DNA from 2 places in the Actinoplanes sp. NPDC021490 genome. Region 2 is predicted to be linked to the other one. Evidence: riboswitches for the same ligand, from Rfam matches in the RefSeq annotation. Region 2 holds a riboswitch; the other holds the start of a gene.
The links. A riboswitch is a leader RNA that binds a small molecule or an ion and turns the genes downstream of it on or off. The one in region 2 is predicted to bind thiamine pyrophosphate.

Region 1 (7,354 bases), on a different contig from region 2:
TTTCGGTCAGAAGAGCATCGACGAGGTCAAGATGAAGCTCGCCGGTATGGGCCTGGGCCTCAAGGACAGCGCGCCGTCCTTCGACCCCGCGCACGTCGTGGACTCGTTCGGCGACGTGGATTACGACACCGACGATTACCGCGAGACCGAGCAGCTCTAAGAGCTTCCGGCCGCCTTACCAAGGAGCATTAAAGAAATGCCCACGCCCACCAAGGGAGCCCGCCTCGGCGGCAGCCCGGCGCACGAGAAGCTCATCCTGGCCAACCTGGCCACCGAGCTTTTCCGGCACGGGAAGATCAAGACCACCGAGGCCAAGGCCCGCCGGCTGCGCCCCCTGGCTGAGCAGCTCATCACCAAGGCCAAGCGCGGCGACCTGCACAACCGTCGCCGGGTGCTGGCCACGGTGAAGGACAAGGACGTCGTGTACGCCCTGTTCGAGCAGATCGCTCCGCGTTACGGCAACCGGCCGGGTGGCTACACCCGGATCACCAAGACCGGTCCGCGCAAGGGTGACGCCGCTCCCATGGCCGTCATCGAGCTGGTCGAGGAGCTGCAGGTCGCGGCGACCACCGCGCCCGCCAAGAAGTCGGCCCGCAAGGCCACCGCGCAGCAGGACAAGGTCGAGGCGCTGGCTCGCGAGGACGAGGCTCCGGCCTCGAACGAGACCGCTGCCGACACCGCGGCCGACACCACCGCCGACCAGGACTCCGAGCCGCCGGTGAACGCTTCCGGTGACAAGGGTGCCGAGGGTCCCGGCGACCAGGCCGAGGGCGAAGACACCGACAAGAAGGCCTGAGTTCTCAGGTTCGTCAGAAGGCCCGGCACCCCGTACGGGGTGCCGGGTTCTTTCTTTTTGTAGTGGGAGCTGCGCGATGAGCGAAACCGTCCGGTTGAGACTCGACGTCTCGTACGACGGCGCCGACTTCTCCGGATGGGCGGTGCAGCCGGGCCGCCGTACGGTCGCCGGGGTGCTGGTCGAGGCGCTGGGACGGCTGGCGGGTGTGGACACCGCGCTGGGTCTGACGGTCGCCGGGCGTACGGACGCGGGGGTGCACGCCTCGGGCCAGGTGTGCCACATCGACCTGCCGGTGGACGTGTACGAAGAGCTCGAGGTCTCGCTGCTGCGACGGCTGGCCGCGCTGATGCCGCCGGACGCGCGGGTACGGGCGATCACCTGGGTGCCGCCCACCTTCGACGCGCGGTTCTCGGCCACGTTCCGGCGGTACGAATACCGGGTGGCCGACAAGGTGTGGGGTCCGGAGCCGCTGCGCCGCCACGACACGATCGGCTGGGTGCGGCCGCTCGACCTGGACCGGCTCAACGTGGCCGCGGCCGGGCTGACCGGCGAGCACGACTACGCGGCGTACTGCCGGCGCAAGGAGCACGCGACCACGGTCCGGGCCATCACGCGGTTCGACTGGCGGCGCGACCCGGACGGCGTCGTGGTGGCCACGGTGGAGGCCGACGCGTTCTGCCAGTCGATGGTGCGCAGCCTGGTCGGGGCGCTGCTGGCGGTGGGGGACGGGCGGCGCGACCCGGGCTGGCCGTCGACCCTGCTGACCCGGACGGAACGTTCCAGCGAGGTCACCGTGGCCCCGGCGCACGGGCTCACGCTGATCGCGGTCGGCTATCCGGCCGAGGACGCGTACGCCACCCGCGCCGAGGCCACCCGCCGCCTCCGCGCTTAGAGCGCGCTGCCGGGAACCGCGCCGCCGAGCTGGGTGTCGACGATCTCGGCGGTGATCCGCATGGCGTACGGGTCGTCGTCGGGCACCGGCGCCCCGTCGGGCCGGGTGATCACGCAGTAGAGCAGGAAGTTGCCCCGGACATGCCAGCCGACCGAGGCCGTCGCCGGGTCGCCGCCGGTCGACGCGGGCAGCGTCCGGAACCCGCCGTTGCCGCTCACCACCTGCTCGCGAACCAGGTCGTTGACCCGGGCCGCGCTCTCGGCGTCGGACAGGGTGAACACCCCGGCGGTGACCTGATAACCCTCGTACGGGGAAGTCAGGCCGGCCCGCACCACCTCGCTGCAGCCGTTCGCCGAGAGCAGCGCGCCCAGCTCGCCGGTGGTGGCCTCGAGGCAGTCCCGTCCGAAGTGCCGCATCTCGACCCGGTAGGCCCCCGTGGCGCCGGCCGGTCGCAGGACGTCGTGCTCGCCGAAGACCTCGCCCAGGGTCGGCGGCTGCGCCGCGGCCGGCGTGACCGTGCCGCCGCGATCGTCCGGACGCCGGTCGGAGGCCATCACCAGGAAGCCGACCATCAGGACCAGCCCGAGCAGGATGACCCCGGCCAGGCCCTGGGTGAGCCACTGCACGGCGCGCTGCGGCTCGACTGTGGGCCGGGTGGGCGCCGCCCGCCGTCGTCCGCGCTGGACGGGGATCCGCGGCGGGGATGGCGCCGGCGGCGGCCGGTGTTGTCCGCCCGATCCGATGCCGCGGACCGGGAGCACCAGGCCGCCGTCGGCGGTCGCGCGGTGGGCCGCTCGGGAAGGGGTGCCGTACCGCATGCCGACCAGGCTAGGAGCGCACGGTGATCGATGAACGCACAGCATGTGCGGCACCCCGGCGCACGCTCGCGCGTTGACCGGCGGCAAACTGGTCCGGTGAGCGCCGAACATTACTTCAGCGCCGAACCGGCCACGCCCGACCACCGCGGCGAGATCGAGTTCAGCGTGGCCGGCCGGAACTACCGGCTGGCCGTCGCCTCCGGCATCTTCAGCGCGGGCCGGCTCGACCCCGGCACGGCCGTGCTGCTGCGCAAGGGCGACCTCCCCACGGCCGGTGTCGCCGGCACGTTCCTCGACCTCGGCTGCGGCTACGGGCCGATCGCCTGCGTGCTGGCCAGTGAGGCCCCCGGGGCGACGGTGTGGGCGGTCGACGTGAACTCGCGCGCCCGCGAGCTGACCGCGCTGAACGCCGAGACCCTCGAACTGGCCGGCCGCGTGCGGGTGGCCGCCCCCGACGAGGTGCCCGGCGAGGTGACGTTCGACCAGATCTGGAGCAACCCGCCCACCCACGTCGGCAAGAGCGAGCTGCGGGCGTTGATGGAACGCTGGCTGCCGCGGCTCGCGCCCGGCGGCGCGGCCTGGCTGGTGATCAACCGGCATCTCGGTGGTGACTCGTTGCACACCTGGCTGGTCGAAAACGGCTGGGAGGTGGAGCGTAAGGCCAGCCAGAAGGGCTTCCGCGTGCTCAGGGTGACCCGGAAAACCGACTGACGATTCCGGCCCGGCCCGGGATGATTGCCGCCATGGGTTACGTGGATGTCGCAGGAGCCGGTTATGTGCTGCCCGACGGGCGCCGGCTCTTCGCCGACGTCGCGTTCCGGGTCGGCGAGGGGGCCAAGGTCGCGCTGGTCGGGCCGAACGGCGCGGGCAAGACCACGCTGCTGCGCATGGTGGCGGGCGATCTCGCGCTGCCCGAGGGTTCGATCGCGCGGTCCGGCGGCCTCGGCGTGATGCGCCAGTTCATCGGCATGATCGGCGACGACCGTACGCTCGAGGATCTGGCCCTGTCGCTGGTGAAGGCCGAGCTCGGGGCGGCGGGCGAGCGCCTGGCCAAGGCGGCCGCCGGGCTCGACGAGACCGAGCGCAGCCAGCTGGCGTACGCGAATGCTCTGGCCCACTGGGGTGAGGCCGGTGGCTACGACGCCGAGGTGCTCTTCGACACCGTGGCCGTCGCGATCCTCGGCAAGACGTGGGACGAGGTGCGGCACCGTCCGGTTCGGACATTGTCGGGCGGGCAGCAGAAGCGGTTCGCGCTCGACCTGCTGCTGCGCGGCGACGACGAGGTGCTGCTGCTCGACGAGCCGGACAACTTCCTCGACGTGCCCGGCAAACGCTGGCTCGAGGCGAGGCTGCGCGAGTCGCCGAAATCCGTGCTCTATGTCTCGCACGACCGCGAGCTGCTGGCCCAGACGGCCGACCGGGTCGTCGCCGTCGAGGGCGGCTCGGCCTGGACGCATCCGGGCGGGTTCGCGTCGTGGCACGAGGCGCGCGTGCACCGCCACGACCGGATGGAGGAGAACCGCCGGCGCTGGGACGAGGAGCACCAGAAACTCAAGGATCTGGTGCTGTCGCTCAAGCAGAAGGCCACCTTCAACGACGGCATGGCCTCGCGCTACCAGGCCGCACAGACCCGGCTGCGCAAGTTCGAAGAGGCCGGCCCGCCGCCACTGCCGCCCAAGGATCAGTCGCTGCGGATGAACCTGCGCGGCGGGCGTACGGCGAAGCGCGCGGTGATCTGCGAACAGCTCGAGATGGAAGATTTGACATTTCCGTTCGATCTGGAAATTTGGTACGGCGATCGGGTCGCCGTGCTGGGGGCCAACGGCACCGGCAAGTCGCACTTCCTGCGGCTGCTCGCGGCGGGCGGCAGCGACCCCGAGGCCGAGAACAAACCGGTCGACGGCGCGCCCCTGTCGCACGTGTCGCACAACGGCGTGGCCCGGCTCGGCGCGCGCGTGCGCCCGGGACATTTCTCGCAGACCCACGACCGGCCCGAGCTGCTCGAACGCACCCTGGTCGAGATCCTCTGGCGGGGCGACGACCATCGGTCCGGAATGGACCGGGCCGGGGCGATGAAGGCCCTCAACCGGTACGAGTTGTCGGCCCAGGGCGACCAGCGTTTCGGCACGCTCTCCGGCGGTCAGCAGGCCCGGTTCCTGGTGCTGCTGCTGGAGCTGTCGGGCGCGACGGTGCTGCTGCTCGACGAGCCGACCGACAACCTCGACCTGGCCTCGGCCGAGGCGCTGGAGGAGGGGCTGAACAAGTTCGAGGGGACGGTGATCGCGGTCACCCACGACCGCTGGTTCACCCGGTCCTTCGACCGCTTCGTGCTGTTCCAGAGCGACGGCGAGGTCGTCGAGACGCCGGAACCGGTCTGGGACGTGCGGTAGCCAACTGCGGCGCGGGCGGGTTATGGTCCGAGACAACACAACCCCACGGGAGTCCGGTGCACCGGGCTGAGAGGGGGGCTGACGCGGCCCCCGACCGTCGAACCTGATCCGGATCATGCCGGCGCAGGGAGGAGCGACCGTTGTCGTTGCCGCGTTTGCATATCGTCACCGACTCGCTGGACGTGGTCCGGGGCGTCCTCGGTCACGGTCCGGTGGCCGTGCAGATCAGAGTCAAGACCAACGACCGCGAGGCGTACGCGCTGACCACGGCCGCGCTCGAACTGTGCCGCCCGGTCGGTGCGTTGTGCCTGGTCGACGACCGGATCGGGGTGGCCCTCGCGGCCGGCGCCGACGGCGTGCACGTGGGCGCCGACGACCTGCCGGTGTCCGCCGCCCGCCGCGTGCTCGGGCCGGCCGCTGTGCTCGGCGCGACCTGCCGCAACCCCACGTCGGCGCGAGCCGCGGTGGCCGACGGCGCGTCCTATCTCGGGGTCGGTCCGGCCTTCGCGACCAGCAGCAAATCCGGCCTTCCCGATCCGATCGGCCCCGAGGGCGTCGCCGCGGTGGCCCATGCCGTGCCGGGCACGCCGGTGATCGCGATCGCGGGCATCACGCCCGACCGGGTGGCGCTCCTCGACTGCTACGGCGTGGCCGCGATCTCCGCCGTGGCCACCGATCCGGCCGGTGCGACGGCGGCGTTCCTGAAGGAACTGTCGTGAGCGACATCACGGTCGTCGGTGGCGGAATCATCGGGCTGGCCATCGCGTGGCGGCTCGTGCAGCGGGGCGCGGACGTGACCGTGCTGGACGGCGGGGACGAGGGCGCCTGGCACGTCGCGGCCGGGATGCTCGCGCCCGGCGGCGAATCCGAGCACGAGGACCCGGCGCTGATCGGGCTCATGGAGCGGTCGGCCGAGCTGTGGCCCGCGTACGCGAGGGAACTTGGGGTTGATGTCGGCTATGACGACACCGGCACGCTGAGCCTGGCGATGACGGCCGACGATCTGGCCCGGCGGGCCCGCGTCTGGACCCGTCAGCAACTGCCCCTGCTGCGGCCCACCGAGTTGCGCTCGCTCGAACCGGCGCTGTCTCCCCGCGTACGGGCCGGGGTCTTTGCCCCTCGGGAAACCCAGGTGGACCCGCGCAAGGTGGTGAGCGCGCTGCGGGAAAAGCTCGGCGCGCGGATCGTGCCCAAGCGGGTCGAAGCACTGTCCGACGTGGACGCCCGGCAGATCGTGGTGGCGGCCGGATGCGGCACGGCGGCGCTGACCGGGCTGCCGATCCGGCCGGTCAAGGGGCAGGTGCTGCGGCTGCGCGGCGAGAAAGGGCTGCTGCGGCACGTGCTGGACGCGTCGGTCGACGGCGGTGAGGTCTACCTGGTGCCGCGGGCTGACGGCGAGGTCGTGGTGGGTGCGACCCAGGAGGAGCGGACCGACCGGCTGATCACCGCGGGCGGCGTGCACGAGCTGCTCCGGGCGGCCCTCGACCTGGTGCCCGGGCTGGCCGAATTCGAGCTGGCCGAGGCCACGGCCGGTCATCGGCCCGGCACGCCGGACAACGCGCCGCTGCTCGGCCGGCTCGACGAACGTGTGGTGGTGGCCGCGGGGCACTTCCGCAACGGCATCCTGCTGACCCCGGTCACCGCCGAGCTGATCGCCGGGCTGGTGCTCGGCGACCCGGCCGATCCGATGCTCGCCGACTTCTCGCCGCGGAGGTTCTGATGCTGCTCACCGTCAACGGCAAGGCTCTGCGGAGCGACGCCGCGACCGTGCAGGCGCTCGTCGAGACGATCACCGAGGCCCGGCGCGGGGTGGCGGTCGCGGTCAACGGCGAGGTGGTGCCCCGGTCGACCTGGACGCGGGCGACGCTCGCGGACGGCGACTCCGTCGAGGTGCTGACCGCCGCGCAGGGAGGATGACGATGGAACTGTTCACCGAATCACGGCTCATCCTCGGCACGGGCGGGGCGAACAGCCTGGCCGCGCTGGAAGAGGCCATCGTCGCCTCCGGGACCGACCTGGTCACCGTGGCGCTGCGCCGGGTCGACGCGGCCGGGCCGGGCCTGCTGCCCATGCTCGACCGGCTCGGGGTGCGGGTGCTGCCCAACACGGCCGGTTGCTACACGGCCGGGGACGCGGTGAAGACCGCCCACCTGGCCCGGGACGCCTTCGAGACCGACCTGGTCAAGCTCGAGGTGATCGGCGACGAGCGGACCCTGCTGCCCGACGGGGTCGAGCTGCTCGCGGCGGCCGAGACGCTGGTCGGCGACGGGTTCACGGTGCTGCCGTACACCAGCGACGACCCGATCCTGGCCCGCCGCCTGGCCGACGTGGGCTGCGCCGCGGTGATGCCGGCCGGGTCGCCGATCGGGTCGGGTCTCGGCATCTCCAACCCGCACCACATCCGGCTGATCCGGCAGAGCGTCGACGTGCCGGTGGTGCTCGACGCGGGCATCGGGAC
Region 2 (7,354 bases):
GGTGGCGAAGACCAGCACGCCGGGCACGGCCACCGCGAACAACCGCAGGATCAGGCCGAGGGCCGAGGTCAGGACACCGGTGGTGACGTCGAACGGGCCCAGCTCGAGCAGCAGGGTGCCGGTGCGGTTGGCCGAGAACAGCACCATCGTGACCAGCAGGCCCAGCGACGCGACCAGCACCGGCCACGCGCGCCGGGCCAGCGTCGAATAGCGCAGGCCGAACAGCGGGACCACGGCCAGTTCGATGGCCAGCGCGATGGCGGGGGTCAAGGGGTCCAGAGTGGCCAGCAGCGGCAGCGAGAAGAGCAGCGCGGCGGCCAGCTTGGCGACCGGGTTGCGCCGGGCGAGCGGCGCCGACGGGTTGGCGATCGGCGCGAAGGTGAGGGTCATGAGCGTGGCCGGCGTTGGGGGAGCGGGTCGGGCCGGCGGACGGTGCCCAGCCGGAAGGTGCGGTCGGCCAGGGCCCGGACGAAGTCGTCGTCGTGGGTGACGGCCAGGATGCCGTGGCCGTCGTCGCGCAGGGCGGCCAGCAGGGTCACCAGCTCGATCCACGTCTTGCGGTCCTGGCCGAACGTCGGCTCGTCCAGCACCAGCAGCCGCGGGGCGGTGGCCAGGGCGGTGGCCACGCTCAGCCGGCGGGCCTCGCCGCCGGAGAGGGTGTACGGGTTGGCCCCGGCCAGTTTGGTCAGGCGCAGCCGGTCGAGCAGGTCGGCGACGGTGGCCGCGACCGCCGCGGACGACCGGCCCAGCCGCCGCGGCCCGACCGCCAGCTCGTCGGCGACGCGGGACGTGACGAACTGGTGTTCCGGGTTCTGGAAGACCGACCCGATCCGCCCGGTCAGCGTGGCCGCGCGCCACTTGTGCGGCGGCCGGGAGTCGCCGAAACCGGTGATCCGCCCGCCCGTCGGCGCGAGCAGCCCGCCCAGCATCAGGGCCAGGGTGGACTTGCCGGCCCCGTTCGGCCCGGTCACGGCCAGCACCTCGCCCGCGCCCACCCCGAGGGTCACCGGCGCGAGCCGATGGGCCAGCGAGACGTTCTCCGCCCGTACGAGATCAGGGGTGGCCGCCGTGGCCGACTTGAGCGGCGGAACCGTGAAGCCCGGCACCCACACGCCCTCGTCGGCCAGCTGGTCGCCGTAGGACGCGAACACCACGTCGGGCGCGCCGTCGGCCCGCACCCCGCCGCCCGGCTCGAGCACGACCACCCGGTCGACCAGCGGCAACGCCTCGGCCACCCGATGCTCGACCAGGATCGTCGTCGTGCCGGACAGACGGCCGAGCGACTCCCGCACGAGCGCGGCCCCGGCCGGGTCGAGGTTCGCGGTCGGCTCGTCGAGCAGCAGCAGACCGGGCCGCAGGGCCAGCACCCCGGCCAGGGCCAGCCGCTGCGCCTCGCCGCCGGACAGCGCGGCCGTCGAGCGGGTGATCGGATAGGGGAAGCCGACCCGGTCCAGGGCGTCGCTGACCCACGGCCAGATCTGCGCGGCCGGCACCCCCCGATTTTCCAGGCCGAACGCCACGTCGTCGCCGCTGCGGGCCATCACCAGCTGGGTCTGCGGGTCCTGAAAGACGATGCCCACCCCGTGCCCGGCGTCGGTGGCGGCGCGGGCCTTGCGCGGGTCGAGGCCGTCGATCTCGATCGTGCCCTCGGCCTCACCCGAGTCCTCGGGCAGCAGCCCGGACAGCGCCGCGAGCAGGGTGCTCTTGCCGGCCCCGGACGGACCGAGCAGGAGCACCCGTTCGCCGTTCGCGATGTGCAGGTCGACCCCGCGAACGGCCCACGCCCGGCGGCCCGCATGGCGCCAGCCGAAATCGCGGAGGACGACCTCACTCATGACGGGAATCGCACCAGATCAGACGAGCGCGCGCGAGCGGCCCGCCGGGAAACGGTCCAGAACACCGGTCTGGGCCAGCGCCCGGGTCAGCAGCACACTGCCCAGCCCGGCGATGACCAGCGACGAGGCGGCGGTGAGGAGGACGTACGGGATGCGGAAGGAACCCCACGCGGTCTCCGGATACCAGACGAAGACGTCGTAGACGGCGGCGACGATGCCGGCCGTCATCCCGGCCAGCAGGGCGACCGGCAGGCGGTACACCCGGTAGGCGAAGATCGCGAAGATCAGCTCGGCGCCGAGGGCCTCGAGCGGGCCCTGGACGGCGATCGTCCAGCCCCAGCTCGTGCCGATCGCCACCGAGACGAGCGCGGCCAGCGACAGCGTGTACAAGGCGGCGCCGGGCTTGCGCACGATCAGCGCGCCGAGCACGGCCGGGACCAGCCAGACGCCGTAGAGCAGGGCCCGCCCGGGCAGCGGGATGGCGTCGGCCGGGCCGTTGTAGAGCAGGCCCCAGGCCCAGAAGATGACGCCGAAGGCCACGGCGATGATCGAGGCTATGACGATGTCGATCGTCCGCCAACGGTTGTTCATACGAACCTCCCAGTGAGTACCGGGAGGAGACGCACGCCGTCGCCGGGCCGGAACCCGGACACGACGCGGCTGGAGAAAAGACCGAACTTCCTGCGCTGGCATTACCCAGATCAGGTGCGAGGGTCTGCGGTCGCCCGCACTCTCAGCGCTGTGCGCTCCCCTGTCGGAACGAGATCTGTCCGCGAACGGCGGCGAGCCACGGCCCACATCCGTCATGAACGAATCTCGCTGTGTGTTTCGATGACGCTAACACTGGTCACGGTCAAGGGACAGCGAGGGAGTGATCACATGGAGATCAAAGCGCGGGGCCTGACCTTCGACGTGTACGAGGGCGGCCCGTCCGACGGCCGTCCGGTGCTGCTGCTGCACGGCTTTCCGCAGGACCACCGCGAGTTCGACCTGCTCGCGCCGCGGCTGCATGAGAGGGGCCTGCGCACGTACGCCCTGGATCAGCGCGGCACCTCACCCGGCGCCCGCCCGGCCGACGTCGGCGCCTACCGCCTGTCCGAGCCGGCCGCCGACGCCGTGGCCGTGCTCGACGCGCTCGGTGTCGAGTCCGCGCACGTGGTCGGTCACGACTGGGGCGCGGCCGTGGGCTGGTGGCTGGCCGGGGCCCATCCCGAGCGGGTCCGCACGCTGACCGCCGTCTCGGTGCCGCACCCCAAGGCTCTGGGCCTGGCCCTGCGCGTCCGGGCGACGCAGCGGGCCCGGATGGCGTACTTCAAGGTCTTCCAGTCGCCGGTGGCCGAGCGCCTCCTGCTCGCCCGCAACGGCGCCGTGCTGCGGTCGATGTTCAAGCCGATCGGTTCGAAGGGCGACAAATACGTCGAGTCCATGCGAACCGAGCCGGGCCGGCTGACCGCCGGCCTGAACTGGTATCGCGCGACCACCGGCAACTCGCCCGACGGGCCCGGCATCATCCGCGTGCCGACCACGTACGTCTGGAGCAACCGCGACGGTGTGGTCTCGCTGACCGCCGCCCTGCGCACCCGGGACTGGGTCGAGGCCGACTATCAGATGGTCGCGATGCGGGGCGTCAGCCACTGGGTGCCGGAGCAGGCCCCGGCGGCGCTGGCCGACGCGGTCATCGCACGTATCGGCGTAGTTTGATTGCTGTTGAATCAGGGGAAACCGCAGCGTCATGGTGGCTGAGAAGGCGCGCATCAAGCACGAGACCGAGAAACAACGCTGGGACCGCAACTTCGCCGATCTTCTGCAGGAGTTGCGGGTCGCACAGACCGGCATCCAGATCCTGTTCGCGTTCCTGCTGACCCTGCCGTTCAGCAACGGCTTCCCCGACGTCACCCAGTTCCAGAAGGACACGTACGTGGTGGCGCTGCTGGCCGCCGCGGCCGCCACCGCCATGATCATCGCGCCCGTCGCGTTCCACCGGGCGCTGTTCCGTCAGGGCCGCAAGCCCGAGCTCGTGCGCTATGCCCACCGCATGGCCACCGGCGGCCTGGCGTTCCTGCTGATCTCGATGCTCTCGTGCGTCCTGCTGGTCACCGATTTCATCCTGGTCCGCTGGCTGGCGTTCCTCTTCACCGGCATCGCGGCCGCCTTCTTCCTCACCTTCTGGGCCGCGATCCCGTGGTTCCGGCACAACTGGATCGACGACGACGCCGAGGAGGAGAACGAAGAGGTCAGCGACGAGCGGCCCGCAGACCGAGCCGCTTGAGCTCGAGCTCGGCCAGCGCGTCGACCGCCGCCGCGTCGCCGTTGCGCCAGCTCTGCGCGACGTCCGGGCCCAGCTTGGCCAGGCGGTTCAGCGGCTGGGAGGCCAGGGCGCGCAGGGCCAGCAGGTCGCGTCCGGCGGGCTGATCGCGTACGGCCGAAGCAACCGCGGCCCGGCGCATCCATCGAAGCCGCAGCGGGAGCCACAGGAAGATCACGAGAGCGAAGGGAACGGCCACCGCCACGAGAGCCACCACGATGGCCATCGTGTCGACGACTTCCTGCTGCTGACGGCCCGCGTCGGCCAGGGACCGGGCGGCCTCGGCGGCGCCGTTGAACGGCTTGACCAGCTGGTCACCGACCAGCGGGACGTCACCGACCTTGTTGCCGGCGTCGGTCAGGTTGTCGGCGATGCCGCCGCCCGCGGTCTCCAGCTTGGCCCCGGGCACGCCCAGTTTCTCGACCATGTCGTTGACCCAGAGGCCGGCGCGCACCCAGAGATAGATCCACAGAACTATGACGATGTCGGTGAGAATCTGACGTACGGCGGCGGGCAGCCGGTCGGCATAGAGCTTCACGCGCACAGCGTCCCACGTGGACCGCGCGTCAGCGGGACTTGGCGGCGCACTCCGGGCAGGTGCCGAAGATCTCCATCGTGTGCGAGACGTCGACGTAGCCGTGCCGGCTGGCCACCTTGTCGGCCCACGACTCGACCGCCGGGCCCTCGACCTCGACCGCGCGGCCGCACTCCCGGCACACCAGATGGTGGTGGTGGCCCTGGCTGCAGCGGCGGTAGAGGTGCTCGCCGCCGGGCGGGCGCATCACGTCGATCTCGCCCGCGTCGGCCAGGCCCTGCAGCGTGCGATAGACCGTCGTCAGGCCCACCCGCTCACCGCGCTCCCGCAGCCGGGCGTGCAGCTCCTGGGCGCTGTAGAACCCCTCGGCCTCGGCCAGCACGGCGCTCACCGCCGTGCGCTGCTTGGTGTTGCGCTGGGCGACGTTCTGTTCGGCACTCACGACCGGACCTCCCTGGCATGGCTGACCGCGTCCGCGACGATGTGCGCCACGTGATCGTCCACCAGCGAGTATGCGATCTCGCGTCCACGTCGTGCGCCCCGGACCACCCCGGCGCCGCGGAGCACCCGCAGATGCTGGGACACCAGCGGTTGCGGCGCGCCGAGCTTCTCCACCAGCTCGTGCACGCAGCGCTCACCCACGCCCAGCTCGGCCACGATCGCCACCCGGATCGGCGCGGACAGGGCCCGCAGCAGCTCACCGGCGGACTCGTACGCCTCGTAACCGCTCGTCGTCGTCATCGGACCCCGGCCTCCTGCAGAACGACGTCGGGCGGCTCCACCTCGCGGGGCGGATGGGACCGCCGGCGCACCATCCGCAGGCCGGCGGCGCCGATGGTGATCGCGACGAAGACGGCCAGGGCCAGGATCACCGTGGTGGCGCCGGGCGGGGTGTCGGCCTCGGCCGAGACGACCACTCCGGCTCCGGCGGCGACCAGGCCGATCGCCATCGCCGCGGCCATCGTGGTGCGGAAGCCGCGGGTCACCTGCTGCGCCGCGGCCACCGGGATCACCATCAGGGCCGAGACGAGCAGAAGCCCGACCGTACGCATGGCGATCGTCACCGTCACCGCGGTCGTCACCGCCATCAGCAGATTGAGCGCGCGCACCGGCAGGCCGCTGACCCGGGCGAACTCCTCGTCGTTGCAGACCGCGAACAGGGCCGGCCGGAACACCAGCATCGCGATCAGCACGGCCGCCCCGAGCACCGCGATCACGGCGATGTCCTGCGGCGACGTGGTGATCAGCGAGCCGAACAGGTATTGCACCAGGCTGTTGCTGTTCGCGTCGTCGGAGAGCGCGACCAGCACCACGCCGCCCGCGATGCCGCCGTAGAACAGCAGCGCCAGGGCCAGATCGCCGGAGGTGCGGCCGCGCTCGCGGATCAGCTCGACACCGACCGCGCCGATCGCCGCGACGATGACGGCGCTGATCACCGGGGACTGGTTGAGCAGCAGGCCCACGCCGACGCCGGTCAGCGCCACGTGCCCGATGCCGTCGCCGATCAGCGAGAGCCGCCGCTGCACCAGATAGATGCCGAGCGCGGGCGCGGCCAGGCCGATGATCAGCGCGCCCAGCAGCGCCCGGATCATGAAGTCGTACTGGAAAAGGTCCATGGCTAGTTGGCCGTGATCCGGTCGGCGGGCGCGACGCAGATGCCCGCGGCGGGCGGGACGGCGTGCGGGTGCACGTGGTCGTGGTCGGGTTCGGCGTGGTGACCGGCCGGCTCGGGTGGCGCGCCCTCGTGCGCGATGCGGCCCTCGTGCACCACCACCGCCCGGTCGATGAGCGGCCGCAGCGGGCCCAGCTCGTGCGCGACCAGCAGGATCGTCCCGCCGGCGGTCTCGAACCGGCCCAGCGCGGCGGCGAACGCCTCCTGGCTGGCCGCGTCCACCCCGGCCGTGGGCTCGTCGAGCACCAGCAGGTCGGGCCGGCCGGCCAGGGCGCGGGCGATCAGCGTGCGCTGCTGCTGGCCGCCGGAGAGCGTGGTCACCGGGTCGTCGATCCGGTCGAGCAGACCCACGTCGGTCAGCGCGTCGCGCACCGCCGCGCGGTCGGCCGACCCGGACGGGCGGAAGATGCCGCGCCGGGCCAGCCGCCCCGAGGCGACGACCTCGCCCACGGTGGCGGGCACACCGCTGCCCGCGCCGAGCCGCTGCGGCACGTAGCCGACGCGGGCCCAGTCCCGGAACTTGCGTTGCGGGGTGCCGAACAGGTCGATCTGGCCGTGGCTCAGCGCGACCAGCCCGAGGATCGTCCGGATGAGGGTGGATTTGCCGGAGCCGTTGGCGCCGAGGATCGCGACGACCTCGCCGGCGCCGACGGTCATCGACACGTCGTGCAGGATCTCGCGGCCGTCGTAGCCGACCGCGGCGTGGCGTACCGCAACGACGCTCATGCCCCGCACCCCAATCCGGTGGTCAGCGCGGTCAGGTTCTGCCGCATCACGGTGAAGTAGTCGCCCTTCTGGTCGACGAGGCCCTCGAGCGGATCGAGCACGGCGGTCTTGGCGCCGACCTCGCGGGCGATGGTGTCGGCCACCGCCGGGCTCACCAGGGTCTCGAAGTAGATGGTGGTGGTGCCGGTCTCGCGGGCCTCGGCGGCCACGGCGGCGAGCCGCTGCGGGGAGGGCTCGGCCTCGGGGGAGATGCCGGTGATGCCGACCTGGTGCAGGTCGTA

Region 1: linked by a shared signal. The riboswitch ahead of ACZ3I4_RS03000 (thiamine phosphate synthase) and the one ahead of ACZ3I4_RS43390 (ECF transporter S component) in region 2 are both predicted to bind thiamine pyrophosphate.

The regions. Positions count from the first base shown of each region.
Region 1 covers NZ_JBVHFW010000001.1:634,139-641,492, forward strand. Annotated here, with positions in the region: gene ACZ3I4_RS02970 (DNA-directed RNA polymerase subunit alpha) at 1-160, shown strand, start outside; gene rplQ (50S ribosomal protein L17) at 197-796, shown strand; gene truA (tRNA pseudouridine(38-40) synthase TruA) at 873-1,688, shown strand; gene ACZ3I4_RS02985 (hypothetical protein) at 1,685-2,506, opposite strand; gene ACZ3I4_RS02990 (class I SAM-dependent methyltransferase) at 2,603-3,217, shown strand; gene ACZ3I4_RS02995 (ABC-F family ATP-binding cassette domain-containing protein) at 3,250-4,896, shown strand; TPP riboswitch at 4,932-5,043, shown strand; gene ACZ3I4_RS03000 (thiamine phosphate synthase) at 5,037-5,615, shown strand; gene thiO (glycine oxidase ThiO) at 5,612-6,616, shown strand; gene thiS (sulfur carrier protein ThiS) at 6,616-6,813, shown strand; gene ACZ3I4_RS03015 (thiazole synthase) at 6,810-7,354, shown strand, end outside.
Region 2 covers NZ_JBVHFW010000024.1:115,919-123,272, reverse strand. Annotated here, with positions in the region: gene ACZ3I4_RS43400 (energy-coupling factor transporter transmembrane component T family protein) at 1-390, opposite strand, end outside; gene ACZ3I4_RS43395 (ABC transporter ATP-binding protein) at 387-1,835, opposite strand; gene ACZ3I4_RS43390 (ECF transporter S component) at 1,854-2,426, opposite strand; TPP riboswitch at 2,496-2,598, opposite strand; gene ACZ3I4_RS43385 (alpha/beta fold hydrolase) at 2,715-3,536, shown strand; gene ACZ3I4_RS43380 (DUF6328 family protein) at 3,568-4,104, shown strand; gene ACZ3I4_RS43375 (hypothetical protein) at 4,070-4,678, opposite strand; gene ACZ3I4_RS43370 (Fur family transcriptional regulator) at 4,707-5,117, opposite strand; gene ACZ3I4_RS43365 (ArsR/SmtB family transcription factor) at 5,114-5,416, opposite strand; gene ACZ3I4_RS43360 (metal ABC transporter permease) at 5,413-6,291, opposite strand; gene ACZ3I4_RS43355 (metal ABC transporter ATP-binding protein) at 6,294-7,073, opposite strand; gene ACZ3I4_RS43350 (metal ABC transporter substrate-binding protein) at 7,070-7,354, opposite strand, start outside.